DNA from 3 places in the Knoellia sp. 3-2P3 genome. Region 1 is predicted to be linked to each of the others. Evidence: riboswitches for the same ligand, from Rfam matches in the RefSeq annotation. Region 1 holds a riboswitch; each other region holds the start of a gene.
What was found. A riboswitch is a leader RNA that binds a small molecule or an ion and turns the genes downstream of it on or off. The one in region 1 is predicted to bind cyclic di-AMP.

Region 1 (9,847 bases):
TTCGTCGCCCGGGTCGTCGAGGAGATCGCCAAGCTGGCCGTCTTCACGTGGCGGGCCCGCCGTCTGCGCTGGGACGTGCTCGCCCGCACCGGTCACGACGAGGACAGCGTGGCCGCACCAGCCGAGGGCGTCGTCCCGACGCCGCCGGCCGAGATGCCCGCGGGCGTCTGAGACCGCCTGACGTCCAAGGAGGAGACATGGGCTACCGCTTCGTCGACGCCGTGCCCACGGTGGAGGAGCACGGCGCGCTCGCGATCGCCGTGGGCTGGCACGACGACTTCCACTGGGAGTCGGTGCCGGCGTCCCTGGCTGGCTCGGTGTGCGGCGTGGTCGCCTACGACCCCGACGGCCGTCCCGTCGCGATGGGCCGGGTCGTCGGCGACGGCGCCTTCTACTTCTACATCCAGGACGTAGCCGTGCACCCCGACCACCAGCGCCGGGGCCTCGGGCGGCAGGTCGTCGCCCGGCTGCGCGACCAGGTGATGCAGATCGCCGGCGCCGACTGCTTCGTCGGCCTCTTCGCCACCCCCGACGGCCAGGGCCTCTACGCCAGCGAAGGGTTCGTCGCGGAGAACACCGTCGGGATGTGGCAGGTGCTGCGCCCGGGCCGGGGCTGAGCCGGCCTCACCTGCCCGCGGTGCCGCGGCGCCGTCGGCGGAGGTGAAGGGCCAGGACGAGGGCCAGGCCCACGGCGCTGCCGATCACGGTCTCAACCCCGCGGTCGAACAGGAGCTGGTCGACGGGCTGCTCCTCGGCTGCCTGCCCCATCAGGAGGGCGAGCGGGGTGATGGCCAGCATCGCCACCCCGTAGTTGCGGCCCACGAGCAGCTCGGCCCCCACCTGGAGCGCCGCGATGACCGCGAGCAGCGCCGTCCCCGACAGGTGCAGGCTCAGCAGGACCGCGCTCGTGACGAGCCCGAGGAGGGTGCCCACCACCCGCTGGATCCCCCTGGCCAGCTGCCCCCGCAGGCCCCGCGCCGACAGCGGAGCCACGGCAGCGACCGTGGCCCAGTAGGGGTGGCCGATCCCCGAGCCGGTGGCGAGGGCACCGGCGACCCCTGCGGCCACGGCGTCCTGCAGCGGCAGCCACGACCGGTGCAGCCGCACGCGCGACGGCAGCGCGCGGTCACCGCGGGCGAGTCCCCCGACCGCCCCGACGGCGAGGGCGAAGAGGGCGGAGAGCCCCGACACCAGCAGGGCGGGCCGCAGGTCGGCCGACGTGTGGGGCACCGAGGCGCATCCCCCGAAGGCGAACACCACGAAGAGCGAGCCCGGCGGGTGCCAGTCCTGGGCCCGAGCGAGCACCGAGGCGAGCGCGGCCACCGCTGCCGCGACCGGCACGGCCACCCACGCCGCGTTGGGCAGGGTTCCCACGGCCACCCCGAGCACCACGGCGCCCACCAGCACCGCTCCGGCCGACGCCTGCATCGCAGCGCGCGACAGGTGGACGTGGTTGCGCCCGTAAAGCGACGTGAAGGCGCCGAACGCGGCGTACATCGACCACTCCGGGCGCCCCAGCAGTGCCACGGTGAGGAGCGGGACGAAGACGCAGATGCCGGCCCGCAGGGCCACCCGGTGCGAGCCGGCGTGCGGGCGGAAGTGGAGCAGGTCGAGGCCCGCGAGCTGACCTGTGCGCGGCACGGCATTCCTCCCTGTGGGGGCAGCTCAAGGTTCGCACAGGTGTCCAGAGGCAGTCGGGCCTCGGTCACCAGCGCAGGTCCAGGACCGGCCCGTCCGCCTCCTCGGTCACGTCGAGGGCAGTCCCCACGGAGCGCCCGGCCCGGCTGAGGGTGTCGCCGAGCCAGCGCGCGTCGTCGAGGGACGCCCGCTCGAGCCGGAACCGCCGCACGACCAGGGGCACCAGCCTCAGCCCGAGCAGCCCTGCGGTGCCCACGTCGAGGCGCGCCAGGTAGAGCGCCCGCAGGTCGTCGCGGTAGGCCTCGTAGCCGCCGATGCCCTCGTAGTCGTTGACCAGGTCACCGCACCCGTAGAGCACCAGCCCTCCCCGGTAGACCTCGATGGGCCGCGGGTGGTGCGAGGAGTGCCCGTGGACGACGTGCACCCCGGCGTCCACCAGGGCGTGGGCGAAACGACGGTGCTCGTGCGGGACCTCGTAGCCCCAGTTGCCTCCCCAGTGGATCGACACGACGCGCAGGTCACCGGGGCGGCCGACCTCGAGCAGCCGCTCGGCCACCCGGTGAGCCGTCCCCCGGCCGAGGTCGGGCAGCAGCGCCACACCCGGCCGTCCCGGCCCGGCGGCCCACTGCGGGGGCACGCCGCTGGAGGTGTCGCCGACCGAGACCACGACCACCCGCCGGCCTCCGCCGCACTCGACGACGGCCGGCCGCCAGGCGTCGTGCTCGTTCTGCCCGGCACCGGCCGTGCGCAGGCCTGCGCCGGCCAGGACGCGCAGCGTCTCGAGCAGGCCGGACCGGCCGTAGTCCAGCACGTGGTTGTTGGCCAGCGCCCACACGTCCGCGCGGGCCACGGCGACGACGTCGAGGTTGGCCGGGCTCATCCGGTAGGTGACGGCCTTGCCGCGGGCCCAGTCCGCGCTCTCGGTGACGCTGGTCTCGAGGTTCAGGACCCGCACCGCCGGGCCGAAACCGTCCATGGCCACCACGGCCTCACCCCAGGGCCAGGTGGGCTCGACGACCCGCGGGATCGCTCCGTTGACCCGCTCGGCCAGCGCGACGTAGGTGCGGGCATCGTGCACGTAGTCCTCGTGCAGCTCGGGCGGCACGGGGTGGGGCAGCACCTGGTCGATCCCCCGGCCCGTCATGACGTCGCCGGCCAGGACGAGTCGGAGCTCCGGCGCCATGCCTCCTGCCGCCATGCCTCCTGACTACGTGCTCCCCGCGGGCCTGCGCAGGGCCAGAGGTCATGCGGCTAGCGGGTGCCCCTGCCCGGTCGGTCCGGGGCAGCCCCGGACCCGCCGAGACGCTCAGGTCGCGCGGGGCTCTCGCTGCCGTGCGCGACCCCGTCGAAGCGGTCGAGGCGCCCCAGCCCCGGGTCGTCCATCAGCGGCGCGTGCCGGCCGAGCCAGTGCGACCACCAACCGGCCAGACGGTCGTGGAGTCGGGAGCGGCGCTGGGGAGCGGCTCCCGCGGCTGCCTCCGCCATGACGACCTCCCCTGTTCTGCGCGCTTCGGCCTAGTACTCCTCGACCGAACGGGCCATGCGCCCGCAGGACCAAGGGTAGACCCGCTCGCCTCGCGGCGACAGTGGCTGCGCATTTTGCTGGATCCGCGCAGGAGGTGGTGCGGAGCAGTCTGCTGTGGTGTCCCCGATGAAGCACACCGACGACGACGGCGAGCTCAGCGTGTTCGTCAGCGGGGACCGCGTGCTCTTCGCCTGCGACAGGGGTCACGCGTGGACCGCGCCGGTCTCCATCGAGCCCGGCGTGGGTCCGACGCGGCACGTGGACACCGACGTGGGTGAGACCGAGGACGAGCTCGAGGAGCTGTCCGTGGAGCACGAGCGCTATGCCGAGCTGGTCCGCCGCTTCGGCCCGGACCTGCCGAGGGCGCTGGGCTTCGACTGACGCACGTCCTGACGCACGGTCCCGGGGCACCCCGCCTTCTCCTCGAGGGGCTGCGTGTATGCCGCGCTGCGCACCTGTGCCGCACCGCGCACCGCGTCTCCGCGCGACCGCGACCACCGGACGGATTCTCGACACAAGAGCCGTCAAAAGGACAGGAAGAAACTCAAACGAAGGCACTGATACCAAAAATTGACCGTCTCTCATTCATTTGCATGAGTTACGGCCTACGGAAGTAGGTGCAGCCTTGGCGTGCAACCAGGGGGGTGCCATGGAAAGAACAGCGATGTACATCAGGGCGATGATCACGGGAATCCTCTTCGTCATCACCGCCTACTGGCTCCTGGCCGTCGCAGGCCAGATCTCGTCGGTCCCCACGTGGGACGGCCAAGGGCACGTGCTCGACACCTACCAGCGGGCCAAGGACGTCCTGCTGGTCGTGCTGCCGCTGCTCACCACCGCGCTCGGCTACTGGTTCGGGGCCGCCGGTCGCGAGCATGCCGAGGCCAAGGCCGCCCAAGCCATGACCGAGGTCAAGCGGACCCAGCAGAAGCTCGAGGGCGTGCTGAGCACCAGCCGCGAGCAGGACCTGCTGAGCAAGGCCCAGGCGTTGTACCCGGACGCGTTCGGGTTGTCGCGCTCCCACGGCGCACACGCCGCGGCCGCGCCATGACCACGCGGATGAAGCACACGGACGACGATGGCGACCTGAGCATCTTCGTCAGCGGCGGAGAGGTGCTGTTCGCCTGCAACCACGGTCACGTGTGGACCGCTCAGGTGTCCATCGAGGCCCATGCCGAGAAGCCGTGCCACGTGCACGACGACAGCGGCCCGACGGACCCCTGCGGAGTAGCCGCGGTCGCGCCCCGGCCAGGGGCTGCCTAGTGCCTGCCCCCTTGGACCCGGGCCGTCCTCGACGGTCCGGGTCCAAGGGAGTGGTTCCGCGCAGTTCGACCGTGCTGGACGGAGATACTGGACGCATGCAGGAGCCCATCCCCCGCGAGTCCACGGAGGCGTTCGCCTCCCTCGCCGAGCTCGTCTACACCGGATCCAGCTCCCAAGAGGTCCTGGACGCGATCTGCCGCGCAGCGCTCGACATCGTGCCGGGAGCCGATCACGCCTGCATCTCCACCCTGGACAAGGGCATGCGGCTGCGCACGCTCGCGGCCAGTGATGACGTGGCGCGCCTCATGGACCGCCTGGAGAGCGAGGCACAGGAGGGGCCGTGCCTCGACAGCATCGTCGAGGAATCCGTCCAGCGCGACGAGGACATCGCCTCGTCAGCGACGTGGCCCGTCCTCGCCGAGCTCACCCTGAGCAGGACGCCGATCCGCGGCATGCTCGGGTTCCGGCTCCAGCAGGGGGCCGGCGGACGCTCAGCCCTGAACATCTTCTCCGACACCCCGGGAGCCCTGACCGAGGAGTCGGTCGGCGTCGGCGCCATGCTGGCGGTCTTCACCTCGGTCGCGCTCGCGGCCGCCGAGCACCTGGCCAGTGTCGATAGCCTGCGCCGGGGTCTGGACAGCAACCGTGAGATCGGGAAGGCGGTCGGGCTGTTGATGGCCGCCCACTCGGTCGATGACGAGGAGGCCTTCGCCATCCTGCGCAGCGCCTCGAGCCGGACCAACACCAAGCTCGCGGCCCTCGCCGAGAGGATCAACGCCGCCCACCGGGACCAGCTCGGCTGAGCCTCGTCGCCGGTCGGTGCTGCACACCAGCAGCCGGGGGGGAGCCCCGTGGTGGGCCGGGTCCCACGCGGGAACGGGGATCACCTCGTCGCTGGCCACAGGGCCGATGTAGGACACAGAGCCGACGAGGGGACTCGAACCCCTAACCACCTGTTTACAAGACAGGTGCGCTGCCAATTGCGCCACGCCGGCGAGCCCGCACCGATGCCGCGGGATCGCCGAAATCGTACCCGGCACACCCGCCGGTGCCCGCAACCCACAGGGTTGGCGCACGGCATACGCACCGGGGCACACGAACGGGGCCCTGCCCACCATCAGGTGGGCAGGGCCCCGTTCGGCCAGCGCGCGAGGTGTCAGCGAGCGTTCAGGTAGCGCTGCAGGGCGCGGACGGTGTCGCGGTCGAGGTAGCGGGCGCCGTTGCGTGGTGCGCCGATCGTGGTCTGCAGGGCGCGCACCGTCTTGGGGCCGATGATGCCGTCGGGAGCCGAGCCGACCCGGCGCTGCAGGCGCTGGATGTCGGTGCGCGAGAGGCTGCCGTTGACCGAGCCGCCGACCCAGCGCTCGATGGCGGCGTTGGTGAGCGGGCCGCGGATGCCGTCGACGGCCAGCGTCCCCGCCGAGCTGGTGGCGCGGGCCGGGACCGCGGTGCGTGCGCTCGACCGCGAGGCAGCCACGGTCGAGCCCGCGTTGACGGCACCGCCGTTGGTGCGGGTGAGGCCCGCGACGACGCTGCAGTGCGGCCAGGCGCCGGGGCCCTGCACCTGGAGGACCTTCTGGGCGACCAGGATCTGCTGGGCCTTGCTCGCGCGGTCGGCGGTGTAGGCGTAGCGCTGGCCGCCGAACGCCTTCCACGTGCTGTACGAGAACTGCAGGCCGCCGTAGTAGCCGTTGCCGGTGTTGATGTTCCACCGGCCGCCGCTCTCGCAGCTGGCGAGGCGGTCCCAGACGGTGCCGGCCTGGGCGCCGGAGGCGGTGGCGAGGCCGGCGCCGACGGTGGCGACTCCGGCAACAGCGACGCCGGCCATGCGCCGGCGGACGGGACTCTGCTTCCGAGCGGAGTGCTTCGGGGCATAGAACATGCGCGGGGATCCTCTCCTGACGTGCGCCGAAGAGGTGAGCTGTCGGGTTCGGGCTGTCAGGCGCCCGGCCGGCGGACCGGCTTCACCCCAAGGCCCGCCGGAGCGGGCCGAGTTGGTTCCCCCACCCTCGTCCTGCCCGGGGATCTCCCGGCGAAACACCCGCCGGACGAGGTTAGGCGCTGCGGGTGTGCGTGCTTGGGTGTGCTGTGTGAAGTTGTGAGACCCGGGAGAAACGCGCTGAACCCGGCGGCAATCGGTGCCAAGCGACGACGGTACCGGGGGTTGTCGAATCGCGACAAGCAGTTCGCCGTAATCCGTTCGTGATCTTTTCGCGGCCCGCCTCGGCGGGTTTTGACCGGGTATGCCGCTGGCGCGGTGTCGCGCCGCGACGTCACCGCCGTCGGGCTCGGCGTTTCTGGACCATCCGGTGGTCGAACGGCGCGCCGAGGAGCTCCCCGAGCGTGGTCCCGGTGGCGATCGCCAGCAGGACCGCAAACGCCCCCAGCAGCGTCGTGATGCCGCCCTGCAGGGAGAGGCTGCCGGCGTCCGCCGACGCGTGCGTCACCATCTCGTAGAGGCCGCGGAAGATGGCAAGACCCGGCAGGAGGCCGTAGGACGCGGGCACGACGAGCACCATGGCCGGTGCCCCCATCCGCAGCGCCACCAGCCGCCCGGCGAACCCGAGGGCGATGCTGGCCAGGCCCGCTGCCGTCAACGCCCCGAGACCGGGCACGAGGCTCACGACCAGCGACAGGCCGACCCCTGCCCCGCAGAGGAGGCCCGTCGGCAGGACCAGCTCGCGCCGCGAGCGCAGCGAGACGGCGCCCGCCAGGCCCACGACGATGGCCCCGAGCACACCGAGCACCACCGGCGCATCGGTCGCCCTCAGCTCGAGGATGCTGGGCGAGGCCAGCGACAGGTCGAGGGCAGCCGTCAGCTTCAGCGTCATCGACAGCGCGGCTGCGACACCCAGGATGATGCCCGCCGTGGTGAGAAGCACGCCGAACATGCGGCCGGCTCCCGTCACCGAGTAGCCCGAGATGACGTCCTCGAACGCCGAGGCGACCGTCCGCCCGGGGAGGAGCACCACGATGCCGCCTGCCACGATGTAGGCGAAGTCGGCCGAGCTCACCGGCAGCGCGCCGGCCGCCCCCACGGAGAACGCGCCCCACGCGATGGCCGTGGCGATGAACCCGCCGATCGCGCACTGGTAGAACTCGGGGAGGCCCCGCGCCCCCAGCCTGCGGGCGGTGCTGTCGACGAAGACGGCCGAGACGCCTGCGACGAGCGAGGCGAACAGCGAGGCACCGAGCATGATCGCGACCGCGGCGGACAGCACCCCCATCGAGCCGTGCACCACCCAGCGCGGCCAGAACCGCGGCATCCGCCGGATCTCCCGCAACCGCGCCGCGGCCGCCTCACGGTCGTAGCTGCCGGCCACGAGGTTCTCGACGAACTCGTGCACGGCGACGAGCCGGGCGAAGTCGCGCGTCGCCGAACGCACGACGCGCAGCATGGTGATCTGGCCGCCCGAGCTGGTCGTGCACTGGACGAGCAGCGACTGCAGGGTGATGTCGACCTCGAGGTTGTCGAGGCCGGCCGCGGCGGCGACCGCGGTGACGCTCGACTCCACCTGCGGCGCGCCCGCCCCACAGCGCAGCATCAGCTCGCCCACCCGCAGCGCCAGGTCGAGCGAGGCCCGGGCCTCCCGCTCCTCCGCGGCGGCGGCGAGCACGCGGGGGTTGCGGTAGGGCGTCAGGCGCAGGGAGTCGGCGATCGGCAGGGTCTCGGTGAGCTCCTCGCCGCGCCACAGGCCACGCGGCACCCGCGGCCGGCGCGGCAGGGCCCGCCGCTCCGGCAGGCTCGACTGACCGGCAGGGCCCTCGGCAAGATCCGTCATCGGCGGCTCGTCATCGGCGTGGGCCCACCCCTGCCCAGATCTCCGAGGGCGCCTGCCACGGCCACCACAAGGGCGCGCCGGCGCGCTGGTAGGACCACAGGGCGAGCCCGGCCGCCACCACCAGGCCCAGCACCACCGCCACCTTTGCGCCCCGGGCGCCGGGGGCGAGGCCGCGCACGACGCTGCGGGTGCCACGACGCAGGGCGGCTCCCCCCGGTCCCCACCACGCCACGAGGGCAGCGAGCAGGCCACCCACGGCGATGGGCACGGCGGTGTTGGGCTCCGGCGAGCCCCCGGTCACGGCGACGGTCGCGAGCGCGGTGCTGAAGACCGCCGAGACCCCGACCAGGAGCGGCAGCAGGAGCCCGCCGAGCGTTCCCAGGGCCCCCACGACCACGTGCCAGGGGCTGGCCGCCACGGCCAGCGGCACGTCGCTGCGGCGCCGGCCCCGGTGGTGGCGCCGCATCACCAGCGACGTCACCGAGCGCTCCGCCGTGCGGGCGGTCCAGCACCAGAGCACGACCAGGACGGCGCCGACGGCGGGCCAGGTGGCCGTGACCGCGACGACGGCGACCAGCAGCGCGAGCAGCGTGCCGCTGCGCTGCGGGCGCCCGATGCGCGGGTCGGGCTCGCTGGGGTCGGCGTCCCACGCCGCCTGCCAGTCGGAGACCTCGTCGGACTGCGCCTGCGGTGGGTCCCAGTGGGCGAGCACGCTGCGGTCGTCCACCGGCGCCTGCCGCTCGTAGGGCTCGTGGTCGACGGGCAGGGACAGCGGGCCCAGTGCGGGCGGCTCCTCCCACGCCCGGGTCGCCCGCTGGTCGATGACCTGGGTGTGCCGCGCGGGCAGCGCCTCCGTGGCCGGCTTGCCGGCGGCGTAGCGCTCCAGCCCCTCGACGACCTCGTCGGCGTCGGGCCGCCGGCGCGGGTCCGGGGACAGCGCGGCATACAGCAGCGGCGAAAGCCGCGGGTCGACGCCGGAGAGGTCGGCCTCCCCGCGGCTCACCCGGCTCAGCACGACGTCCATGGGGCCGCGCCCGAACGGTGGCGTGCCCGAGGCTGCGAAGGCGAGGGTGGCCGCCCAGCCCCACCAGTCCGTGGCCTCGGTGACCTGCGCACCCTCGACCACCTCGGGGCTGAGGTAGCCCGGCGTGCCCATGACCAGGCCGGTCATGGTGAGGCGCACGTCGTCGGCGATGTGGGCGATGCCGAAGTCGATGACGACGGGGTCGCCGTCGAGCAGCAGGACGTTGGCCGGCTTGAGGTCGCGGTGCACGACGCCCGCGGCGTGGATGGCGTCGAGCGCCGCCGCGAGCCCCCGGCCCAGGCGCAGAAGGTCCTGGCCGGCGAGCGGTCCCTGCTCCTTGACCACCTCGTCGAGCGAGGGCCCCGGCACGTAGCGGGTCACGACGTACGGCCGGTCGCCGTCGAGGTCGGCGTCGATGACCGCTGCCACCCGCGGGTCCTGCACGCGGCCCAGCACCTCCACCTCACGCGCCAGCCTGGACCGCGCGTCGGAGTCGTGGGCGATGTGCGGACGCAGCAGCTTCAGCGCGACGGCGCGGCCGCTGCGGTCGAGCGCGAGGTGCACGACGCCCATGCCGCCCTCGCCCAGCTGCTGCACGAGGCGGTAGGGGCCCAC
Region 2 (9,847 bases), on a different contig from region 1:
TTGGAGGCCGAGGTGGCTGCGAGTCTTCTCATCGGCTTTTGACCGCTCGATCACGCCCCAGCCGGACCATGTGACCGCTGGGATCGGGCGCCGATGAGATATCGCGGCGACAGTGGTCTGAGTACGGTCCGGTGAAAACGCGCTGCGCGCACCAAGGGAGAGCAACGAGATGAGACCACTTCGATACTCGATCAACGTCACACTCGACGGCTGCTGCCATCACGAGGCAGGGCTCCCGCCCGACGAGGAGTCGATGCGCTACTGGACCGCTGAGATGGAACGAGCCGATGCCCTGCTGTTCGGCCGGGTGACCTACGAGATGATGGAGTCGGCGTGGCGGCGGCCGGCCACGGGCACGTGGCCTGACTGGATGGATGAGTGGGAGATCCCGTTCGCCGAGACCATCGACCGGACGAAGAAGTACGTCGTGTCGAGCACGCTGAGCGGGGTCGATTGGAATGCCGAGCTGGTGCGAGGCGACGTGGGGAAAGCGGTTCAGCGGCTCAAGCAGGAGCCGGGCGAGGGCCTCTTCGTGGGTGGCGTGACGCTCCCCCTGGCGTTGGCAGATCTGGGACTGATCGACGAGTACGTGTTCCTTGTGCAGCCGGTCCTTGCCGGACACGGGCCGACGTTGCTCGCCGGTCTGCGCGAGCGCATCCAGCTCGAGCTCGTGGATCGCCATGAGTTCCGGTCGGGGGCGGTCGCCCTGCGATACCGGCCCACGCGGGTAACGGCTTGACGTGATTCGTCCTGGCACGTTGGCCGCTGCCTCGCGACGGAACGACAGCTCTCACGCCTGATGCGAGGGTTCGGACCGTCCCAGACGTGCGGACAGAACGGCGCTACCTGCATCCCCGAGGTGCCGGTAGATGACGGGTTCGGGCGGGGTGTCCGCTCATCGGCTGGATCCGGCAGGCGGACGGTGCCCAGCGCGCACGGCTGACAAGAGGGCAGCCAGTGAGGGCCGGCCCCGCGGCCTGAGACGCGGCTCGCGCCCACCGCACTCCTTCGGGAGACTGCTCTGCATGCCAGCCGAGCGCCCATGGTTCCACTCCGCCGTCGTCTACCAGGTCTACCCGCGCAGCTTCCAGGACAGTGACGGCGACGGGATAGGCGACCTGCGCGGCGTCATCCGGCGTCTCGACTACCTCGCGACCCTCGGCATCGACGTGCTCTGGCTGTCGCCCATCTACGCCTCGCCGCAGGACGACAACGGCTACGACATCAGCGACTACCAGGACATCGACCCGACGTTCGGCACACTGGAGGACTTCGACGAGCTGGTCGAGCAGGCGCACGCCCGCGGCATACGGATCGTCATGGACCTCGTGGTCAACCACACCTCCGACGAGCACCCCTGGTTCGTCGAGTCGCGCTCGTCGAAGGACTCGCCCAAGCGCGACTGGTACTGGTGGCGCCCGCCGCGGGAGGGGATGAAGGCCGGCGTCCCGGGGGCCGAGCCCACCAACTGGCACTCCTTCTTCAGCGGCTCCACCTGGGAGCTCGACGAGGAGAGCGGCGAGTACTACCTGCACCTGTTCTCGCGCAAGCAGCCCGACCTGAACTGGGAGAACCCGCAGGTGCGCCAGGCGGTCTACGCGATGATGCGCTGGTGGCTCGACCGCGGCGTCGACGGCTTCCGGATGGACGTCATCAACATGATCTCCAAGGACCTTCCGCTGCGCGACGGCCCGCTCATCGGCCCCGGCCCCTGGGGTGACGGCTCGCCCTTCTACATCTGCGGGCCGCGGATCCACGAGTTCCTCCAGGAGATGCACCGCGAGGTCTTCGAGGGCCGCAAGGACTCGCTGCTCACCGTCGGCGAGATGCCGGCCGTCACCGTCGAGGAGGCCGTCCTCTTCACCGACCCTGCCCGTCGCGAGGTCGACATGGTCTTCCAGTTCGAGCACGTCGGCCTCGACCACGGCGAGCACAAGTGGGACCGGCGGCCGCTCAGCCTCGTCGACCTCAAGGCGTCGCTCGGCCGGTGGCAGGAGGGCCTCGCCGAGGTCGGCTGGAACAGCCTCTACTGGAACAACCACGACCAGCCGCGCGCCGTCTCGCGCTTCGGCGACGACGGCCAGCACCGCGTCGAGTCCGCCAAGCTGCTCGGCACCGTGCTGCACCTGCACCGCGGGACGCCCTACGTCTACCAGGGCGAGGAGCTCGGCATGACCAACGTGCCCTTCGCCGACGCCAGCTCGTTCAAGGACATCGAGTCGCTCAACTACTACGCCGCGGCGACCGGCCAGGGCCTGCTCGTCGAGGAGGTGCTCGACGCCCTGCGGCTCGGCAGCCGTGACAACGCCCGCTCGCCCGTCCAGTGGGACACCTCCCGGCACGCCGGCTTCACGACCGGAACGCCCTGGTTCCCGGTGCACCCCAACCACCGGGAGGTCAACGCCGAGCAGGCGCTGGCCAACCCCGACTCGGTGTTCCACCACTACCGACGGCTCATCGAGCTGCGCCACACCGACCCGGTGGTGGCCGAGGGCACCTTCACCATGCTGCTGCCGGACGACCCCGTGGTCTACGCGTTCACCCGCTCCCTCGGTGAGACGACCCTGCTCGTGGTGGCCAACTTCAGCGGCCACCCGCACCCCGTCGAGGGTCTGCCCGAGGCCGAGCATTGGGCGGCGGCCGAGCTGGTGCTCGGCACCCACCCGGAGCCCTCCACCCCCTCGTCCGGGCCGCTCGTGCTGCGCCCGTGGGAGGCGCGGGTGCTGCGCCGCACCACCTGATCCCCCTCCGACCGTGTCGGTCGGCACGCCTACGGTGAGCTCATGACGACGGTGACGCGGCAACACGTGCTCTCCTTCCGGGTGCACCGCCAGCAGCTCGACCGTGCCGCCGGCGCCCTCACGGACACCGACCTCCTCGACATGGGCGCCCACGACACCGGCCCCGATGGCGCGCTGTGGGCGCTCGCGGTGCGCGGTGTCGACACCACGGCCGTCGACCCGGCCGACCTCATCACGGCCTGGACCCTGCGCGGAGCGCCGCACGTCGCCGCCGGTGCTGCAACGCGTCGACGGCCTCATCCCTCCGTCCGAGGGCGCTTCCGCGGTGCAGCCCCGACACGACGTCGTGCGCGCCACCCTCCACCTGCTGGGTCCGGGCGCGCTGGCCCGTCGACGTCACCCCCGTCGAGGTCGACGGCCAGCAGCGGTGGGCGCTCGCTGACGACCTCGACGCACTGGTGGGTGCGGAGGCGGTGGCCGACCGCCTGCTCGGCCCGTACGACCTGCTCCTCCAGGGTCGCGGCGCGACCTGCTGGTGCCCGACCCGGCACACGCCAAGGCCCTTCGCCCAGTGCTGGGGCGGCCCGGTGCGGTGCTCCTCGGCCGCGAGGTGGCCGGGCTGTGGCGCCCGCGCAAGAGCGGGTCGACGCTCACCGTCAGCGTCGGCCTCTGGGCCCGTCGGACCCGAGCTGCCGAACGTGCCGTCGAGGCCGGGGCCGAGGCGCTGGCCTCGTTCCGCGGCCTGCGGCTGGCGGCGGTGGACTACGCCGGATGAGGGACGTGTCCCGGCGCGGGCCGGGTGTTGTGTGGACGGTGGACACGCCCGCGGCGGCTGACCCGGTCACACCCGCCGCACACCCCTCCATCCACCCACACCGAAGGAGTCCCCATGACGACGGCTCGAGACATCATGCACACCGGTGCGACCTGCATCGGTGAGGACCAGACCCTGCTGGAGGCCGCGCAGATGATGCGCGACCTGGGCGTCGGCGCCCTGCCGATCTGCGGGAACGACCAGAAGCTGCACGGCATCATCACCGACCGCGACATCGTCATCAAGGCGGTGGCGGAGGGCAAGGACCTCGGCTCGTGCACCGCCGCCGAGCTCGCGCAGGGCCACGTCACCTACGTCGAGGCCGACACCGACATGGAGGCCATCGTCGACCTCATGGGCCGCGAGCAGGTCAAGCGCATGCCCGTGATCCAGGACCACCGGCTCGTGGGCATGATCAGCGAGGCCGACCTCGCGCAGCACCTCGACGACGCCCACCTGAGCAAATTCGTGGAGCACGTCTTCGCCCGACCCTGACCGCCACCCACTGCCCGGTATGCCGGCTCGGTGCCACCGTGCGCACGGGCCGGTTTTCCGTGTCCGCCGCCACCCGGCCTACCCTCTGTGTCCATGCGTTCCTCCCGCCTCATCACCCTGTTCCGTGTCGTCGCCTTCGCCGAGGCAGTCTCCTGGGCCGGGCTGCTGGCGGGCATGTACGCCAAGTACCTGACGGACGCCGGCGAGCTGGGCGTGAAGGTGTTCGGCCCGATCCACGGCGGGATCTTCGTGCTCTACGGCCTGCTCACCCTGGCGGTCGCCCGGGTGCGCCGCTGGTCGTGGGGCACGCTCCTGCTCGGGCTCGTCGCGGCCGTGCCGCCGTTCGCGACCGCTGCCTTCGAGGTGTGGGCCGCGCGGACCGGCCGGCTCGGGCCGAGCACCGGCCACCCCCTCCGCGGGTCGGGGTACTCGCGTGGGCTGTAGCACGCGGTAACACCCCGACCCAGCCGGCCGGCCACCCGGCATACCGGCCTCGTCTGAAATGCTGAGGCATGGCCGCGCGAACGACCAGCCCCCTGCTCACCTGGACGACCCTGGCGCCCTTCGGGGCCCTCGTCGCCCTGGCACTGACCTGGGGACGCGGCCTCAACACCCCCATCGTGGTGGTCGTGGCGGCCCTGCTCGCCGCCGCGGTGCTGGCGTCGGTGCACCACGCGGAGGTGGTGGCGCACCGGGTCGGGGAGCCGTTCGGGTCGCTCGTCCTGGCCGTGGCGGTGACCGTCATCGAGGTGGCGCTGATCGTCACCCTGATGATCTCGGGGGGCAAGGACACCTCCTCGCTGGCGCGGGACACCGTCTTCGCCGCCGTGATGATCACCTGCAACGGCATCGTGGGCCTCAGCCTCTTCGTCGGGGCGCGCCGCCACGGGCTGGTCACCTTCAACGCCGAGGGCGCAGGCGCCGCACTGGCCACGGTGACCACGCTCGCCGTCCTGACCATGGTGGTGCCGACCTTCACCACCAGCGAAGCCGGCCCGGAGTTCTCGGGCGCCCAGCTGACGTTCGCCGCGGTGGCCTCGCTCGCCCTCTACGGCATGTTCGTCTCGACGCAGACGGTGCGCCACCGCGACTTCTTCCTGCCGGTCTCCGCCGAGGGCATGCCGCTCGACGACGAGCACGCAGAGCCGCCCACGAACCGCGAGGCGTACACCAGCCTCGGCCTGCTGCTGCTCTCGCTGGTGGCGGTGGTCGGCCTGGCCAAGGTCGAGTCGCCGGCGATCGAGTCGGCGGTTGCCGCGGCCGGGCTGCCGCAGTCCTTCGTCGGTGTCGTGATCGCCCTGCTGGTGCTGGCGCCCGAGACGCTGGCAGCGGTGCGGGCGGCGAGCCGCAACCGCCTCCAGACCAGCCTCAACCTCGGGCTCGGCTCGGCCATGGCCAGCATCGGCCTGACCATCCCCGCCATCGCCGTCGCCACGATCTGGCTCGACGGACCCCTGCTGCTGGGCCTCGGCCCGACCCAGATGGTGCTGCTCGCCCTCACCGTGGTGGTCAGCGTGCTGACTGTGGTGCCCGGCCGGGCGACGCGGCTGCAGGGCGGCGTGCACCTCGTGCTGCTGGCCGCCTTCGTGTTCCTCGCCATCGCCCCCTGAGCCCGAGCCGGGCCGCGTGGTCAGATCGAGGACTGGCCGGCCGGCTCGTGCTCACCCTCGAGGGCGGCGGTGATGAGCTTGCCGAGCACCCCGACGGAGTGTGCCCCGGTCAGGGCGACCTGGCGGTTGGCGACGAAGAACGGCACGGCGGTGACGCCGAGCTCGGCAGCCTCCTGTTCGTCGGCGCGCACCTTGTCGGCGTAGTCGCGACCGGCGAGCACGGCCGCGACCCGGCGCCCGTCGAGCCCGGCCTCGCCCGCGAGCCGCTGCAGGGCCTCGTGGTCGTCGATCGACTTGCCCTCGCTGAAGTGGGCGCTGAACAGGCGCTCGAGCACCGCCGCCTGCAGCGCGGGGCCACCCTGCACCAGGCCCAGGGCCACCAGGCGGTGGGCGTCGAAGGAGTTGGCGTCGACCTGGGCGTCGATGTCCATGTCGATGCCGTCCGGCCGGCCGATGATCGCGGCCCGCTCGACCATGCGCCGGGCCTCGTCGAGGTTGGTGCTGTGCCGGTGGGCCAGCCGCTCGACCACCAGGACGCCCTCACCGGCTGGCTTGCCCGGGTCCAGCTCGAACGCGTGGTAGGTCACCGTCACCTCGGACGGCTGGGCGCTCTCCGCGATGGCCTGCTCGAGCCGCCGCTTGCCGATGTAGGACCACGGGCAGACGACGTCCACCCACACCTCGATCTCCACCTCGCTCATGGGCCCATCCTCACACGGACGCGCGGGTCGGGCCCGGGGCCAAAGGACGCTCCTGCCTACGATGACGGCATGAAGCCACCGCTCCGGACCCACCTGCCCCAGCCGCGGCACGCGCGGCGGTCTGCCGCCTCGGTGCTTGTCGTGATTGCCGCTGCCACCGTCCTGGCCGCCTGCGGGGACGACGACACGACGCCCATGGGCGATCACGGCGCGATGATGTCGTCGACCACGGCGACGGCCGGCGGCTCCCCCAGCGTCCAGCCGACGACGAGCGCTCCCGGCGCGACCGGCTCGGCCACCGCCGGCACCCCTGCCGCCGGACCCCACAACCAGGCCGACATCGACTTCGCCGCGGGCATGGTCCCGCACCACCAGCAGGCCCTGGTCATGGCCGACATGGCGCTCGCCCACGGTGGGACCGACGAGTTCGTCGCGCTCGCCAAGGCCATCAAGGCCGCGCAGAAGCCGGAGATCGACCAGATGTCGGGGTGGCTGGCCGGCTGGGGTCAGCCGGTGCCCGAGGGCGGCGGCCACATGGGCCACTCCGGCATGGGGATGATGACCCAGCAGGAGCTCGACGACCTCGACGCGATCGAGGGCATCGGGTTCGAGGGCATGTGGCTGGTCATGATGATCGAGCACCACGAGGGGGCGATCGCCATGTCCCGCACCGAGCTCGACAAGGGCGCCAACGCCGAGGCGAAGAAGCTGGCGCAGTCCATAGTCGAGTCCCAGACCGCCGAGATCGCGCAGATGAAGGCCATGAAGGACGAGCGCGCGAACTAGGAGCGAACGAGCACCTGCGCGGCGCTCCGGCCCGGCGTACGCGACGGCCCCCGACCACGTGGTCGGGGGCCCTCGGCGGTTCCGCGAGGCGTCGTGGAGGTCAGCCGTCAGGGACGTCCGTAGGTGACGTCGGAGGACCAGATGTCGCGCAGGTCGACAGCCTTGCCGGTGCGCGGGGAGTCCCACATCTTGCCGTCGCCGGCGTAGATGCCCATGTGGTGGGCGGGGGCGCCGAAGAACACGAGGTCGCCCGGCTGCGGGTCGGAGACCGGCGTCACGGCCTGGCGCTGCTCCTCGGCGGTGCGGGGCAGGTCGATCCCGATCTGGCGGAAGACGTACTGGGTGTAGCCCGAGCAGTCGAAGCCGGTCTCGGGCGACGTGCCGCCGTAGTGGTACATGATGCCCTGGTACTGCGCGGCGATCCCGAGGATGCCGCCCGCTGCGGGCTTGAGCGGCGCCCGCTCGACCGAGCGGCTGGCGGCCTGCTCGGTGCGCTCCGGCTGGGGCTGCGGCTCGGGCGCGGGCTCCGGGCGGGGGGCCGGCTTCGGCCTGGGCTTCGCGGTGGCCGTGAAGCCGATGACGCCGAAGGCGTCCTGGGCGACCGGCGCAGCGGCCTCGGGCGCCTTGACCGCCACCGGCGCGGCGGCCGAGCCGGTCTTGGGCTTCTCGGCCGGCGCGGCCTGCGAGGGGATCGCGAACGCGGCGACGAGGCCACCGGAGGCGGCGAGGACGGCCGAGGTCTTGACGGCCGGCTCGGCGGACTTCGCCACGATGTCGGTCAGCTCGGACAGGGGGTTGAAACGGCCTTGCGCACGGTGGCGCCCAGCGTGATGTGACACGGTTGAACCTCCAGCGCCTACGAGGTGAGCTGTCGGGTTCGGGTGGAGGTTGGTTTCACCCGGCCCTGCCGTCTGCCACCCGTCCTAGCGGGCGCTCGCGGTGAGGGCTTCACCCCGAGGACGGCACCAGGGCCGCCCAGAAGTGGGTCCCCCGCTCCTGCCAAGCGGTGTGCTGAGACCTTCGGCGGTGACAGGACTAGGCGATCCGCTTCGAGCCGTCCTCCCAGGGGGGTGGAGGACCCCGACACGGTACACAACGGGCAAACCGAATGTCACACTGCGGTCACGGCGAGTTCATGCAACAGCAGGAGAACGCACTAAACGACCCTCACCGGGCCGGAAAAGCTCAGACGACGGCGGCGAAGACGTGCTGGGCGACGTCGTGGGGCAGCGAGACGCCGGTCGACTCCGCAGCGCCCTCCCGGACGGCGATGACGCGCCCGTCCTCGCGGCGGACGTCGACGCGCTGCCCCGGGAGCAGGCCGGCCGAGGTGAGCAGGCTGAGGGCCTCGTGGTCGACCTGCACCGGCTCGCCGATGCGGCGCACCAGCACCGTCGCGGTGTCGGGCAGGGCCAGCTCGGCCAGGCTCTTCACCCCCACCCGGAACTCCTCGTTGGGCTCCTCGCCGAGCTCGTCGAGACCGGGGATGGGGTTGCCGTAGGGCGACTCGCGGTGGTCGCCGATCATCGCGAGGATCTTGCGCTCGACCCGCTCGGACATGACGTGCTCCCAGCGGCATGCCTCCTCGTGGACGTACTCCCACTCGAGGCCGATGACGTCGACCAGCAGTCGCTCGGCCAGGCGGTGCTTGCGCATGACCCGGGTGGCGATGAGCCGGCCCTCGTCGGTGAGCTCGAGGTGGCGGTCGCCCGAGAGGGTCAGGAGGCCGTCGCGCTGCATGCGGGCCACGGTCTGCGACACGGTCGGACCCGAGTGGCCGAGACGCTCGGCGATCCGGGCACGGAGGGGGACGATGCCCTCCTCGACGAGCTCGTAGATCGTCCGCAGGTACATCTCGGTCGTGTCGATCAGGTCCGTCACAGCCCCTAGCCTCTCATTCATGACCGTCACCGTCGTGTGGGTGAGACGTGATCTTCGCATGCGCGACCACCCCGCCCTGACGGCAGCAGCCGACGCCGGCGACACGGTGCTGCCGCTGTTCGTCCTCGACCCGCGCCTCGTCGACCGGGCCACCCCGCGGCGCGACCACCTGCTCGCCTCGCTGCGCGCCCTCGACGACGCGATGGACGGCCACCTCGTGGTGCGCCGGGGCCGGCCCGAGCAGGTCGTCGCCGCCGTCGCCGACGAGGTGGGCGCCGACACGGTGCACGTCACCGCGGAGTCGACGCCCTACGGCCGCCGCCGCGACGAGCGGGTCCGCCGCCGCCTCGAGCGCGACGGCCGCTCGCTGGTGGCCACCGGCACGCCGTATGCCGTGGGCCCGGGCACGCTGACGAAGGCGGACGGCACGGCATACCAGGTCTTCACGCCGTTCTCGAAGGCGTGGCGGGCGCACGGCTGGCCGGCTCCCGCCCCCATGCCGCGCGGGCTGCGCTGGGCGCGCGCCGACTCCGAGGGCATCCCGGAGGGGCCGGCCGTCGAGGGCGCGGGCGAGGAGTCCGCCCGGCGCCGCTGGAAGCGGTGGCTCGACCAGCACCTCGGCGACTACGACGGCGAGCGCGACCGGCCCGACCTCGACAGCACCAGCCGGATGTCGGTGCCGCTGAAGTACGGCGAGCTGCACCCGCGCACCCTGCTGGCCGACATCGCCGCGCACGAGGGGGCGCGCTCGACGGCGGCGCGGACCTACACCAACGAGCTGTGCTGGCGGGAGTTCTACGCCGACGTGCTGTGGCACCA
Region 3 (9,847 bases), on a different contig from region 1:
TCCAGCCCCGGGATCACTCCCACGAAGAGCACGAGGCCCACGAACACCGTCAGTGCTCCAGCCCCCACAGCCATAAAGCTTGCGCGCGGCGGCCCCGACTGTCCCACTGCCCGCCCGGAGTAGGCCATACCGAGCGCCACACCGCACGCGTAGAGCGCCAGTCCAGCCCACGAGGCGGCCACCCCGACCACCACCGCCCGGCCGAACGGAGCCCAGTCGTCCAGCTCCCGCCACCACTGCGTCGCCGACCACTGTCCGCTCCCGGACAGCGCGACCAGCACGACGCTCGACGACACGACGCCCGCAACGATGGACACCACCACCGAACGCGACGTCCCCGGGGGCGGCGGCGGGTCGCTTGCCACCCCGAGCGCCTTCCTCAGCTGACCAGTCACGCCATCTCCTCCACCAGGCCCGAGGCGAGCATTGTGGCCGCAAAGTGAAGCTGGCCGAGGCGTGTTCGGCCATTCGGAACCGCGCCACCTCGCCAGATGACACCATCGACCGCATGCGCAGGGGGGACGTCGCAGGCGTGGGCGCCGTCGCCGTGGTGCTCGGGTTCCTCCTCCTCACGGGGGTGGAGGAGGTCGGCCCGGGGGCGGCGGTCCTCGGGCTGCTGCTGGTCCCCGTGGGCTTCCTGCTGCTCTGGGAGTCCTGGTCATCTGGCCCCGCGACGGCCCAGTCGCCCAACGGCCGAGACCAGTAACGCCGACACCCTCGACCGGGAGGGGAGCGAGCGGCCCGACCGAACCCGGCAAGGGCCTGCCGGGCCGGACCCTGCCGGCGTACATTCGATGGCATGGCCGACAAGGGCCACCAGTGGACACCAGACGAGGTCCGCGCGTTCATGCGCGGCGAGAGTCCCGAGTTCGCCCGGGAGCGCCGCCGGTTCATGCGGATCCCCGCCAACCCGCGCTGCAAGCTGTGCCTCGCACCGTTCGGGGGCGTCGGCGGCGTCATGTTCAAGGCCGCCGGCTTCGGCCGCTCCCCCGGCAACCCCTCGATGTGCGTGAAGTGCCAGAAGGTGCTGCGAGACCAGGGCCTGACGGGGGTCGAGATCCCGGTGACGCTGCTCTTCTCCGACGTCCGCGGCTCCACGGCGCTCGGCGAGCGGATGCGCCCCAGCGAGTTCAAGGACTTCCTCGACCGCTTCTACCGCCTGGCCACCGACGCGATCGTGCACAACGACGGCCTCGTCGACAAGATCGTCGGTGACGAGGTCATCGGCCTGTTCTTCGGCGGGATCAGCGGGCCGAACCACGCAGGTGCCGCGATCGCCGCCGCGACGGAGCTGGCCGACCGGACCAGCCGCCCCAACGCCTCACCCATGGGGCCGATCCCCGCCGGCACTGCCGTTCACACCGGCGACGCGTTCGTGGGGTCCACCGGCCCGGAGGGAATGGTCCACGACTTCACGGCGCTCGGCGACCCCGTCAACACCACCGCCCGGCTGGCGTCACTGGCCTGTGCCGGAGAGGTCATCGTCAGCGTGGCCGCCGCCGAGGCCTCCGGCACCAACATCGAGGGCCTCGAGCGCCGCAGGGTGGAGCTCCGCGGCCGCTCCGCCTCGCTCGAGGTCGTCGTGCTCCGGGCAGCCCAGGCCGGGATGGCGGCGCGCTCCTGACGGCGGTGGCCCGCCGTCAGGAGCCGCGCTTCTCCCGCGCCCGTCGCTCCCGGTCGAGCCGGGCACGGCGGGCTACCGCGACCTTGTCGGCCCGCTCCTGCTCGAGGCGCCGCACCGGGTCGTTGTGCTCGTCGAGCTGCGCCGGGCCGTAGATCTGGTAGCCGAGGTGCTTGATCCGGTAGATGATCCGGTACCGGATCGAGAGACCTTCACGGTCCGCCTTCGCCACCACTGCTCCGATCGCCACTGCCTGCTGCCTGCTGCCTGCTGCCTGCTGCCTGCTGCCTGCTGCCTGCTGCCTGCTGCCTCCACACCCACACTAGGCGTGTTGAGGCGTGCTCGGGCCGGCGATCCGATCAGCGGACCCGGCGACGTCAGCGGACCCGGGCGAACGTGACGGCCGACGTCCAGAGCCTGACCTTCGAGACGACCTTGCCGGGTCGCGGCGAGTGCCAGATGTAGCCGCTGCCGGCGTAGATCCCGACGTGGTAGATGCTGCGGGACCCGCCGAAGAACACGAGGTCGCCGGGGCGGGCACTCGTGCGCGGGATCTTGATCGTGGCGTCGTACTGCTGCTGGGCGGTGCGAGGCAGGCGCCTGCCGACCTTGCCGTAGACGTACATCGTCAGTCCGGAGCAGTCGAAGCCGGTGCTGGGGCTTGCCCCACCCCAGGTGTAGCGAATTCCGCTGAGGGAAGCGGCGACTCGCACTGCCTGGTAGCTGACCGAGGCGGGGACGGCGGCCTCCGCCCGTTGGGTGGACGAGGGGGCGACGAGCAGGCCGGCTGCGAGGAACAGGGCCATGAGGAGGGATGCCGCGCGGGCGGGCAGGGGGATGCGCAGGGTGGATGTGAGCATGGGGCGGCCAATCTTTCGGATCCGCCTGCGAAGAGTGACCTGTCGGGTTCGGGCGCCGAAAGATGGCCCGGCCGCAATGCGGCTTCACCCCAAGGGACCTCACGACCTCGACGGCCGGGGCCCCGCACTGCCTGGGTTCTCCGCCCCCACCACGGTCAGGGTGCTGCTGGCTTGTCGCCCGCGCGAGTGGTGGGGTTCGGCGTCCGCGCGGACCGCCCCACCTGATGGTGGGGACTGTGAAGCCCTCTGGGGGCGAGTCCTCGGCGCCCTGCCGTCTGCCTGGTGGGCCGGGAGTGGCGTCGAGGCTTGGCGCCAGAGACTAGTTCGAACGAACTAGTCACTGCCAGAGGCAATCCGCCCGATTGGCCCCATTCATCCGCAATCTCGGAGCAAATTCAGCCATTTGGCGTAGGGACCTCGTACAGGCGTCGTAGGTGCGCCGTCGCCGCCCCTCGTCAGGCGGGGAAGGCCACCCGCTCCAGGCCCCGGGGTACGCGCGCGTGCTGCCACCGTCGCTCCGCCGCCGAAGCAGCCGGGTCCGCCACTCCCGCCAGGCTGGCCGCGGTCGCTGCGTACGTCGCGGCGTGCGACGCGTGACGCGTGGCGTGTGCCGTCGCCGCCGCATGCCCGGCCGCCCGTGCCGCGGCGCGGGCAGCGGGACCTTCCGCCCGCCGGGCCGCGGCGTGCGCCGCGAGGGCAGCCGCGGCGGCCTCGCCCGTCCTGATCTCTCCCGCCGCCCAGGCGCGTGCAGCCCGCACTGCCCTGCGCGGTCGGTCGTCCCCGGGGCAGGCCCGCTCGAAGACGGGCAGCACGTGCTCGGCGCAGTCGGCTGCCCAGCGCGCCAGGGAACTGCGCCCCTGCCCGTCCAACCGTGCTGCAACCTTTCCCATCACGACCCCCTAGTGCGCGAACCGGCTTGCGCGAGAGGAGGACTGCTCAGCGGAGCCTGTGAGAGCGGCCAGCAGGAACAGCACCCCGGAGACCACCGCAGGAACGAGGACGAGCGCGATGGACAGCGGTCGGGCCCACTGGTCCCCTGCGCCGACCATGCTCAGCACCAGGGGCACGACGACGATGGCGAGCAGCAGTGCCCCGGCCTCGGCCGGACGCGAGAGGCCCAGCACCGCGAGCGCCACCCCCACGAGCAGCACGAGCACCAGCCCTACCGGGCCGTTCTGGTCCTCCCAGTCGGACCAGCGCCGGTAGTCGAGCAGCTGCAGGACGCCGAAGGCGATGGGCGCCAGGCTGACCACGGCGAGGACGGGCACGGCCACCGAGGGGCGCAGCCACGCCAGCAGACAGAGCAACCCGAGGGGCACCCCCACCGCGGCGATCAGGCCGATCGCCTTCCAACCACCCACATCGGTGACCGTGTAACCCACGAGCATCAGCGACGTGAAGCCGCCGAACGTAGCCATCACCGCGAACCCTGCCCACCTCAGCGCTGACATCGACAACACCTCCCTCTTTCCACGGTGGGCGTCCGATTCCTTTGCCCACCAGAGCCGTTGGTCCCGCTGTGGCTGAAGGTGACGGGGCACCGGCCCACACGGGGACGGGGGGACCAACGCCTCTGACCGGCCGTGGGCCCCTCGCACAGGCTGGGGGGTGGAAGGGCGAGGGCCGCCCCTCCGGCGCCACCCCGAGGAGGGAACCGATGACCGAGCACGGCATGGCCGTGACGACCCACACCACCGAGATGCGCCAGATCCGTGAGGCGAACACGGCCCTGGCGCGAGGCGCGCACCCGACCGCGCGGTCGATCGGCCTCCGCACCGGCTTCGCCGACGGCGCGGTGCTCTTGCGGCTCAGGCCGGTCGGCCCGCCGTCCTACCCCTACGTCTACGGCGTGTTCACCGGCGACGAGCGTCGGCACCACGACGGCCGCGCGGTGTCCGTCGAGCTGCACACGGCACAGCTGCGGGCGATCAGCGCACAGCTGCACCTGCGCGGGCACACCTGGGGCGTCTGACACCCCGCGGAGCCGGGCCGCGGTGCCGGCGACGCACCGCCGGCGGCTACCGTTGCCGCATGCCCGCCCCTCCCCCACCGCCCCGCACGAGGTCGTCGACCGTGCGGCACTGGTGGCTCCCCGGCTGGGTGGCGGCCGTCGCCGTGCTCCTGCCGGTCCTGACCGCGCCACCCTCGGTGTCCGACCTGGCCGTGTCGGCGGCCATGCTCGTCGCCGCGTGGGTGCTCTCGCCGCGGTTCTTCCCCGCGTCACCGGGCGACCACGAGGCGCGACGCCTCGCCGAGGAGACCGGCGCACCGGTCATCTACTGGCGCCCCGGGTGCAGCTACTGCCTGCGCCTGCGCCTGGCCCTCGGTCGTCTGGGCAGCCGCGCGGTGTGGGTCGACGTCAGCTCGGACCCTGCGGCGTCCGCCCGGGTGCGCGCGGCGAGTGGCGGCAACGAGACGGTGCCCACGGTCTTCGTCGACGGCTCGGCGGCGGTGAACCCGCGCCCGGCCTGGGTGCGCGAGCGCCTGCGGTCGCGGTGACCGCACAGGTATGCCGTGCCGTAACCCCGTCGGGGACCGCACGGCATACCCGCCCCGCACCGGTCGTTGCCGGCGCGCGCCGCCTCCCTAGATGAAGAGCAGCTGAGCGCCCTCGGTCATCTCGATGAAGTCGCTGGCGCTGATGATGGCCTCGACCTCCTCGTAGAGGTCCTCCTCGGTGAGGTGGTTCATGTCGGCCGACATGCGGCAGGCCCACAGGTGGCCCCCGGAGGCGACGATCTGCTCGAGGAACTCCGGCACCTCGGGAACGTCGAGCTCGGCGATCGACTTCTTCAGCTTTGAGGTCGCCATGTGCGTGATGCCCGGGAGCCCTCCCAGGCCCTGAGGCATGTGCGTCGCCGGGTTGCCCAGCGGCGTGAACTTCAGGTCGCCCATCGTCTTCTTGTTGATCATGTCGAAGCCCCAGAACGTGAAGAACAGGTGCGTCTCCACGCCCTCGCCGAGGGCGGCGTTGGCCAGGATCAGGCCCGGGTAGGCCATGTCGAGGCTGCCCTTGGAGCAGATGATGGCGAGCTTGCGGCCCTCGGACGCCTCGGCGCCGAAGTCGGGGATGATGGCGGGGGCCGTCTCGGTGGTGCTCATGGAGAACCCTTTCTCGGTGCGGTGGTCGGTGCGGTGGTCGGCGTGGTCGACGTCGTCAGACGCAGCCGTGGGGCTTGGGCAGGCCCGCGATGTAGGCCATCTTCTTGGCCGGCTTCTGCGGGAACAGCTGGAACAGCTGCTTGGTCGGGATGCCGCCGGCAACGGTGACGCGGCGCAGCGTCGGGGTCTCGCCCTGGGCTGCGAAGTCCTGGCGCAGGAAACGGATCGCCTTCCAGTGCTCGTCGGTCATCTCGATGCCGATCTGCGCGGCCAGGGTCTCGCCGAGGGCCTCGTCCCACTCGCTGGGCTCGGTCATGAAGCCCTCTTCGTTGACCTGCACCTGGCGGCCGGCGATGGTCGTGACGGGCATCGTGTTCACTCCTTGTTTCCGGTGGTGGTGTCTGCGGGGGTGACCTTGCCGGCCATCGACATGTGGACCGGAAGGGGCATCGGACGCCCGGGAAGCAGGACGTTCCAGTAGATCCAGCGGAACGCGAGCTTGCCGAGGTGGTTGGCGCGGGTCTCCTTCAGGAGGCTCATCGGCCCGACGACGGGGACGGGGAACTTGCCGGGCAGCGGCTGGGTGTCGTAGTTGAAGTCGATGAGCAGGCCCTTGCCGTTGCCGGACTCGACGAAGCAGTTGGCGTGGCCGTCGAACGACCCCGTCATCGGCTTGCCCGCGATGTGCGCCAGGAAGTTCTCGATGAAGATGTCGACGGCGAAGTGGGCCACCGAGCCGGCCTTCGAGGCCGGGATGTCGGAGGCGTCCCCGATGGCGAAGATGTTGTCGTGCTTCTTCGACAGCAGGGTGTGCTTGTCGACCGGCACGTAGTTGAGCTCGTCGCCGAGACCCGAGCGGGCGACGAAGTCGGCGCCCATGTTGAGCGGGATCGTCACGAGCAGGTCGAAGGGCACCTCGCGCTCGTCGTAGGAGACAAGGGCCTTCTTCTCGTTGTCGATGCTCTCGACCATGAAGTCGGGCTCGACGAGGATCTTGCGCTCCTCGAGCATCGACCCGAGCTGGGCGGAGGCGATCGGCTGGGTGAAGGCGCCCGAGAGCGGCGTGACGTAGACCAGCTCGACGCGGTCGCGAATCCCGCGCTCGCGGAGGAAGGCGTCGGCGAGGAAGGTGAACTCCAGCGGCGCCACCGGGCACTTGATGGGCATCTCGGTGATGTGCACCACCAGGCGGCCGTGGTCGAAGTCCCGCATGGCCTCGGCCAGCGCCTTCGAGCCGTCGAAGGAGTAGAAGTCGAACACGCTCTTGCGCCACTGCTCGCCGAGCATGCCGGGGGTCTGGTCGGGTCGGGGCGAGGTGCCGGTGGCGATGACCAGGTAGTCGTAGGCGAGGGTCCGGCCGTCCTCCAGGGTCACCGTGTTGGCCCCGGCGTCCACCCGGTCGATCTCGCCCAGCACCAGGTCGACCCCGTCGGTGATGAACGAGTGGCGCTTGCGCACGACCTGCTCGGGCCGGTAGGTGCCGAACGGCATGAACAGGTACCCGGGCTGGTAGAGGTGGTCGTCATCCTTGTCGACGACGGTGATCTCCCACTGGTCGCGGGCCAGCTTCCGCCGAAGCTTGTTGACGATCATCGTGCCGGCGGTGCCGCCACCGAGGACCAGGAGGCGCCTCATCACAGTCCACTCCTTGGGTGTGCTGGTTGCTCTGCTGTGGACGACGCTAGGAGGCGGGCAGCGGTCTCAATAGTGCCGAAGGTCCCTATTACCCCCAGGGGTATTCGTGGTGATCTGGGACCACACTCGGAAGATGCGAAAGGACCACCCGTGAGCACGCCCACCACCGCCGTGCACGTCGACCACCTCGACGGCGACCGTTTCGAGATCGGCATCCGCGGGCACCGCGTCACGGTGGACCAGCCGGTCGACGCCGGCGGCGAGGACACCGCTCCCACCCCGACCGAGCTGTTCATCGCCAGCCTCGCCTCCTGCGTGGCCTTCTACGCCCGCCGCTACCTTGCCCGTCATGGCCTGCCCACCGAGGGCCTCGCGGTCGAGGCCGCCTACGAGCTGGGCACCCGGCCCGCGCGGGTCTTGGCCGTCACCCTCGAGCTGCAGCTGCCGGCCGGGGTGCCGGAGTCGCGCCGTGAGCCCCTGCTCGCCGACGCGAGCCACTGCACCGTGCACAACACCCTCACCATCGAGCCGGAGGTCGCGATCCACCTCGTCGAGCCGGAGGCAGCGGAGGTCGCCTGACGATGCGCACCGCGGCCGCCCTCGCGCGGCGGCACTGGGTGGTCACGCTGACCCTGCTGGTCGGCGCGGTCGGTGGTGCGCTCGAGGTCCTCGGCCTGCCGGAGGCGGCACGGTATGCCGTGTCGGCCTACACCCTCGCCTTCGCAGCGGTGCGGTCGGGCCACATGGTGGCCGAGCTGCGGGCCGGCCGCTACGGCGTCGACATCCTGGCCATCACCGCGATCGTCTCCACGGTCGCCGTCGACGAGCACTGGGCGTCGCTGGTGATCGTCCTCATGATGACCACGGGCCGCGCCCTCGAGGTGCTCGCCGCCGGCCGTGCCGAGCGGGAGCTGTCGGCCCTCCTGGCCCGAGCCCCCCGCACGGCCCACCTTCTCGACCCCCACGGCGACCACGTCACCGACGTGCCGGTGGGCCACGTGCGCCCCGGCGACGAGCTGCTGGTGAAGCCGGGCGAGGTGCTGCCGGTCGACGCGACGCTCACCACCGCCTCCGCGGCCTTCGACGAGTCCTCGCTCACCGGGGAACCGCTGCCCGTCGAGCACGTGCAGGGCGAGCGCCTCATGTCCGGGTCGGTGAACGGCTCGCGCCCGATCTTCATCCGCACCACCGCCTCCGCCGCCGACTCGCAGTACCAGCAGATCATCAACCTCGTCAGCGAAGCCCAACGCTCCCGGGCACCGTTCGTGCGGCTCGCCGACCGGGTGGCCGTGCCCTTCACCGCGGTGTCGTTCGCCATCGCGGGCGCGGCCTGGTGGCTCAGCGGCGAGGCCATCCGCTTCGCCGAGGTGCTGGTGGTGGCCACCCCGTGCCCCCTGCTGATCGCCGCGCCGGTCGCGTTCATGGCGGGCATGTCGCGGGCCGCCCGACACGGCATCATCGTGAAGAACGGCGGCACCCTCGAGCAGCTCGCCCGCATCCGCACTGCGGCCTTCGACAAGACCGGCACCCTGACCCGCGGCGCGCCCGAGCTGTCCGCCGTCGACGTCTCCGACGGGATCGAGGCCGACGAGCTGCTCGCCATGGCGGCGGGCGTGGAGCAGCTGTCGACCCACCCCCTCGCCGAGGCGATCGTCGCCGGCGCCCGCGAGCGCGGCCTCCGCGTGCCCAGCGCCCACGACGCCCACGAGTCCACCGCCCACGGCGTGAGCGCCACCGTGGGCGGCCACGACGTCGTCGTCGGGAAGGAGGGCTTCGTCGCGGGCCACGTCCGCGGCATACCCGACCTGCCCCTCGCGCCCGGCGCCAGCGGGGTGCACGTGGCCGTCGACGGCCGGTATGCCGGTCGGCTGGCCCTGTCGGACCACGTGCGCGACGACACCCGTCGCACCATCACGGCCCTGCGGGCCGCCGGGGTGCCGCACGTGCTGATGCTGACCGGTGACGCGCCGGCGGCCGCGGCCCACGTGGGCGCGGAGATCGGCATCGACGACGTGCGGGCCGGCCTGCTGCCGCAGGACAAGGTCGACATCGTCGCGGGCCTGCCGCACCGCCCCGTGATGATGGTCGGCGACGGGGTGAACGACGCACCCGTGCTGGCGGCAGCCGACGTCGGGATGGCGATGGGGGCGCGCGGGTCGACGGCGGCGAGCGAGTCCGCCGACGTCGTGGTGCTGCTCGACGACCTCTACCGCGCCGTGCAGGCCGTGCGGATCGGGCGGCGCACGATGGCGGTCGCGTGGCAGGCCATCGGGCTCGGGGTCGGGCTGTCGGTGGCCCTCATGCTCGTGGCCTCGGTGGGCCTGCTGCCCGCGATCATCGGCGCCTGGACGCAGGAGGCGGTCGACCTCGCGTGCATCCTCTGGGCACTGCTGGCCCGGCAGCCCGGCCGCGAGGAGCGCGAGGAGCTGGTGCGGGCGTAGAGGGTCTCCACCGGGACCGGGCTACCGGTACGGGTCGGTGATCTCGCGCAGAGCGGTCAGGGCCTCCCGGAGCTGGTGCATCCGCTCGGGGCCGAGGTGGGCCTCCCACTCGGCCTCGATGCGCGCCTCCTCGGCGCGGGCGACCGGGCGGGCGGCCTCGGCGCGCGCCGTCAGCCGCACCAGACGGG

Region 2: it holds a riboswitch for cyclic di-AMP, as region 1 does, so the genes downstream of both, P0Y31_RS14575 (C40 family peptidase) here and P0Y31_RS04990 (transglycosylase family protein) in region 1, are expected to answer to the same signal.
Region 3: it holds a riboswitch for cyclic di-AMP, as region 1 does, so the genes downstream of both, P0Y31_RS14710 (C40 family peptidase) here and P0Y31_RS04990 (transglycosylase family protein) in region 1, are expected to answer to the same signal.

Annotation. Positions count from the first base shown of each region.
Region 1 covers NZ_JARGZE010000001.1:1,027,489-1,037,335, reverse strand. Annotated here, with positions in the region: gene P0Y31_RS05040 (MATE family efflux transporter) at 1-171, shown strand, start outside; gene P0Y31_RS05035 (GNAT family N-acetyltransferase) at 198-617, shown strand; gene P0Y31_RS05030 (FUSC family protein) at 625-1,641, opposite strand; gene P0Y31_RS05025 (CapA family protein) at 1,706-2,836, opposite strand; gene P0Y31_RS05020 (hypothetical protein) at 2,890-3,123, opposite strand; gene P0Y31_RS05015 (hypothetical protein) at 3,281-3,544, shown strand; gene P0Y31_RS05010 (hypothetical protein) at 3,813-4,214, shown strand; gene P0Y31_RS05005 (hypothetical protein) at 4,223-4,426, shown strand; gene P0Y31_RS05000 (GAF and ANTAR domain-containing protein) at 4,522-5,229, shown strand; tRNA gene P0Y31_RS04995 (tRNA-Thr) at 5,349-5,421, opposite strand; gene P0Y31_RS04990 (transglycosylase family protein) at 5,583-6,308, opposite strand; cyclic di-AMP (ydaO/yuaA leader) riboswitch at 6,318-6,497, opposite strand; gene P0Y31_RS04985 (threonine/serine exporter family protein) at 6,700-8,208, opposite strand; gene P0Y31_RS04980 (serine/threonine-protein kinase) at 8,219-9,847, opposite strand, start outside.
Region 2 covers NZ_JARGZE010000005.1:40,845-50,691, reverse strand. Annotated here, with positions in the region: gene P0Y31_RS14615 (dihydrofolate reductase family protein) at 170-739, shown strand; gene P0Y31_RS14610 (alpha-glucosidase) at 1,026-2,741, shown strand; gene P0Y31_RS14605 (crosslink repair DNA glycosylase YcaQ family protein) at 3,277-3,516, shown strand; gene P0Y31_RS14600 (CBS domain-containing protein) at 3,631-4,050, shown strand; gene P0Y31_RS14595 (DUF3817 domain-containing protein) at 4,144-4,494, shown strand; gene P0Y31_RS14590 (ionic transporter y4hA) at 4,563-5,660, shown strand; gene P0Y31_RS14585 (DsbA family oxidoreductase) at 5,681-6,361, opposite strand; gene P0Y31_RS14580 (DUF305 domain-containing protein) at 6,431-7,147, shown strand; gene P0Y31_RS14575 (C40 family peptidase) at 7,255-7,986, opposite strand; cyclic di-AMP (ydaO/yuaA leader) riboswitch at 7,990-8,183, opposite strand; gene P0Y31_RS14570 (metal-dependent transcriptional regulator) at 8,333-9,028, opposite strand; gene P0Y31_RS14565 (deoxyribodipyrimidine photo-lyase) at 9,048-9,847, shown strand, end outside.
Region 3 covers NZ_JARGZE010000005.1:56,654-66,500, reverse strand. Annotated here, with positions in the region: gene P0Y31_RS14730 (hypothetical protein) at 1-395, opposite strand, end outside; gene P0Y31_RS14725 (hypothetical protein) at 509-706, shown strand; gene P0Y31_RS14720 (adenylate/guanylate cyclase domain-containing protein) at 800-1,624, shown strand; gene P0Y31_RS14715 (hypothetical protein) at 1,641-1,871, opposite strand; gene P0Y31_RS14710 (C40 family peptidase) at 1,999-2,481, opposite strand; cyclic di-AMP (ydaO/yuaA leader) riboswitch at 2,489-2,654, opposite strand; gene P0Y31_RS14705 (putative immunity protein) at 2,937-3,371, opposite strand; gene P0Y31_RS14700 (hypothetical protein) at 3,381-3,899, opposite strand; gene P0Y31_RS14695 (hypothetical protein) at 4,139-4,453, shown strand; gene P0Y31_RS14690 (glutaredoxin domain-containing protein) at 4,513-4,980, shown strand; gene P0Y31_RS14685 (DsrE/DsrF/DrsH-like family protein) at 5,068-5,583, opposite strand; gene P0Y31_RS14680 (TusE/DsrC/DsvC family sulfur relay protein) at 5,639-5,953, opposite strand; gene P0Y31_RS14675 (FAD/NAD(P)-binding oxidoreductase) at 5,959-7,218, opposite strand; gene P0Y31_RS14670 (OsmC family protein) at 7,369-7,797, shown strand; gene P0Y31_RS14665 (heavy metal translocating P-type ATPase) at 7,800-9,659, shown strand; gene P0Y31_RS14660 (MarR family transcriptional regulator) at 9,681-9,847, opposite strand, start outside.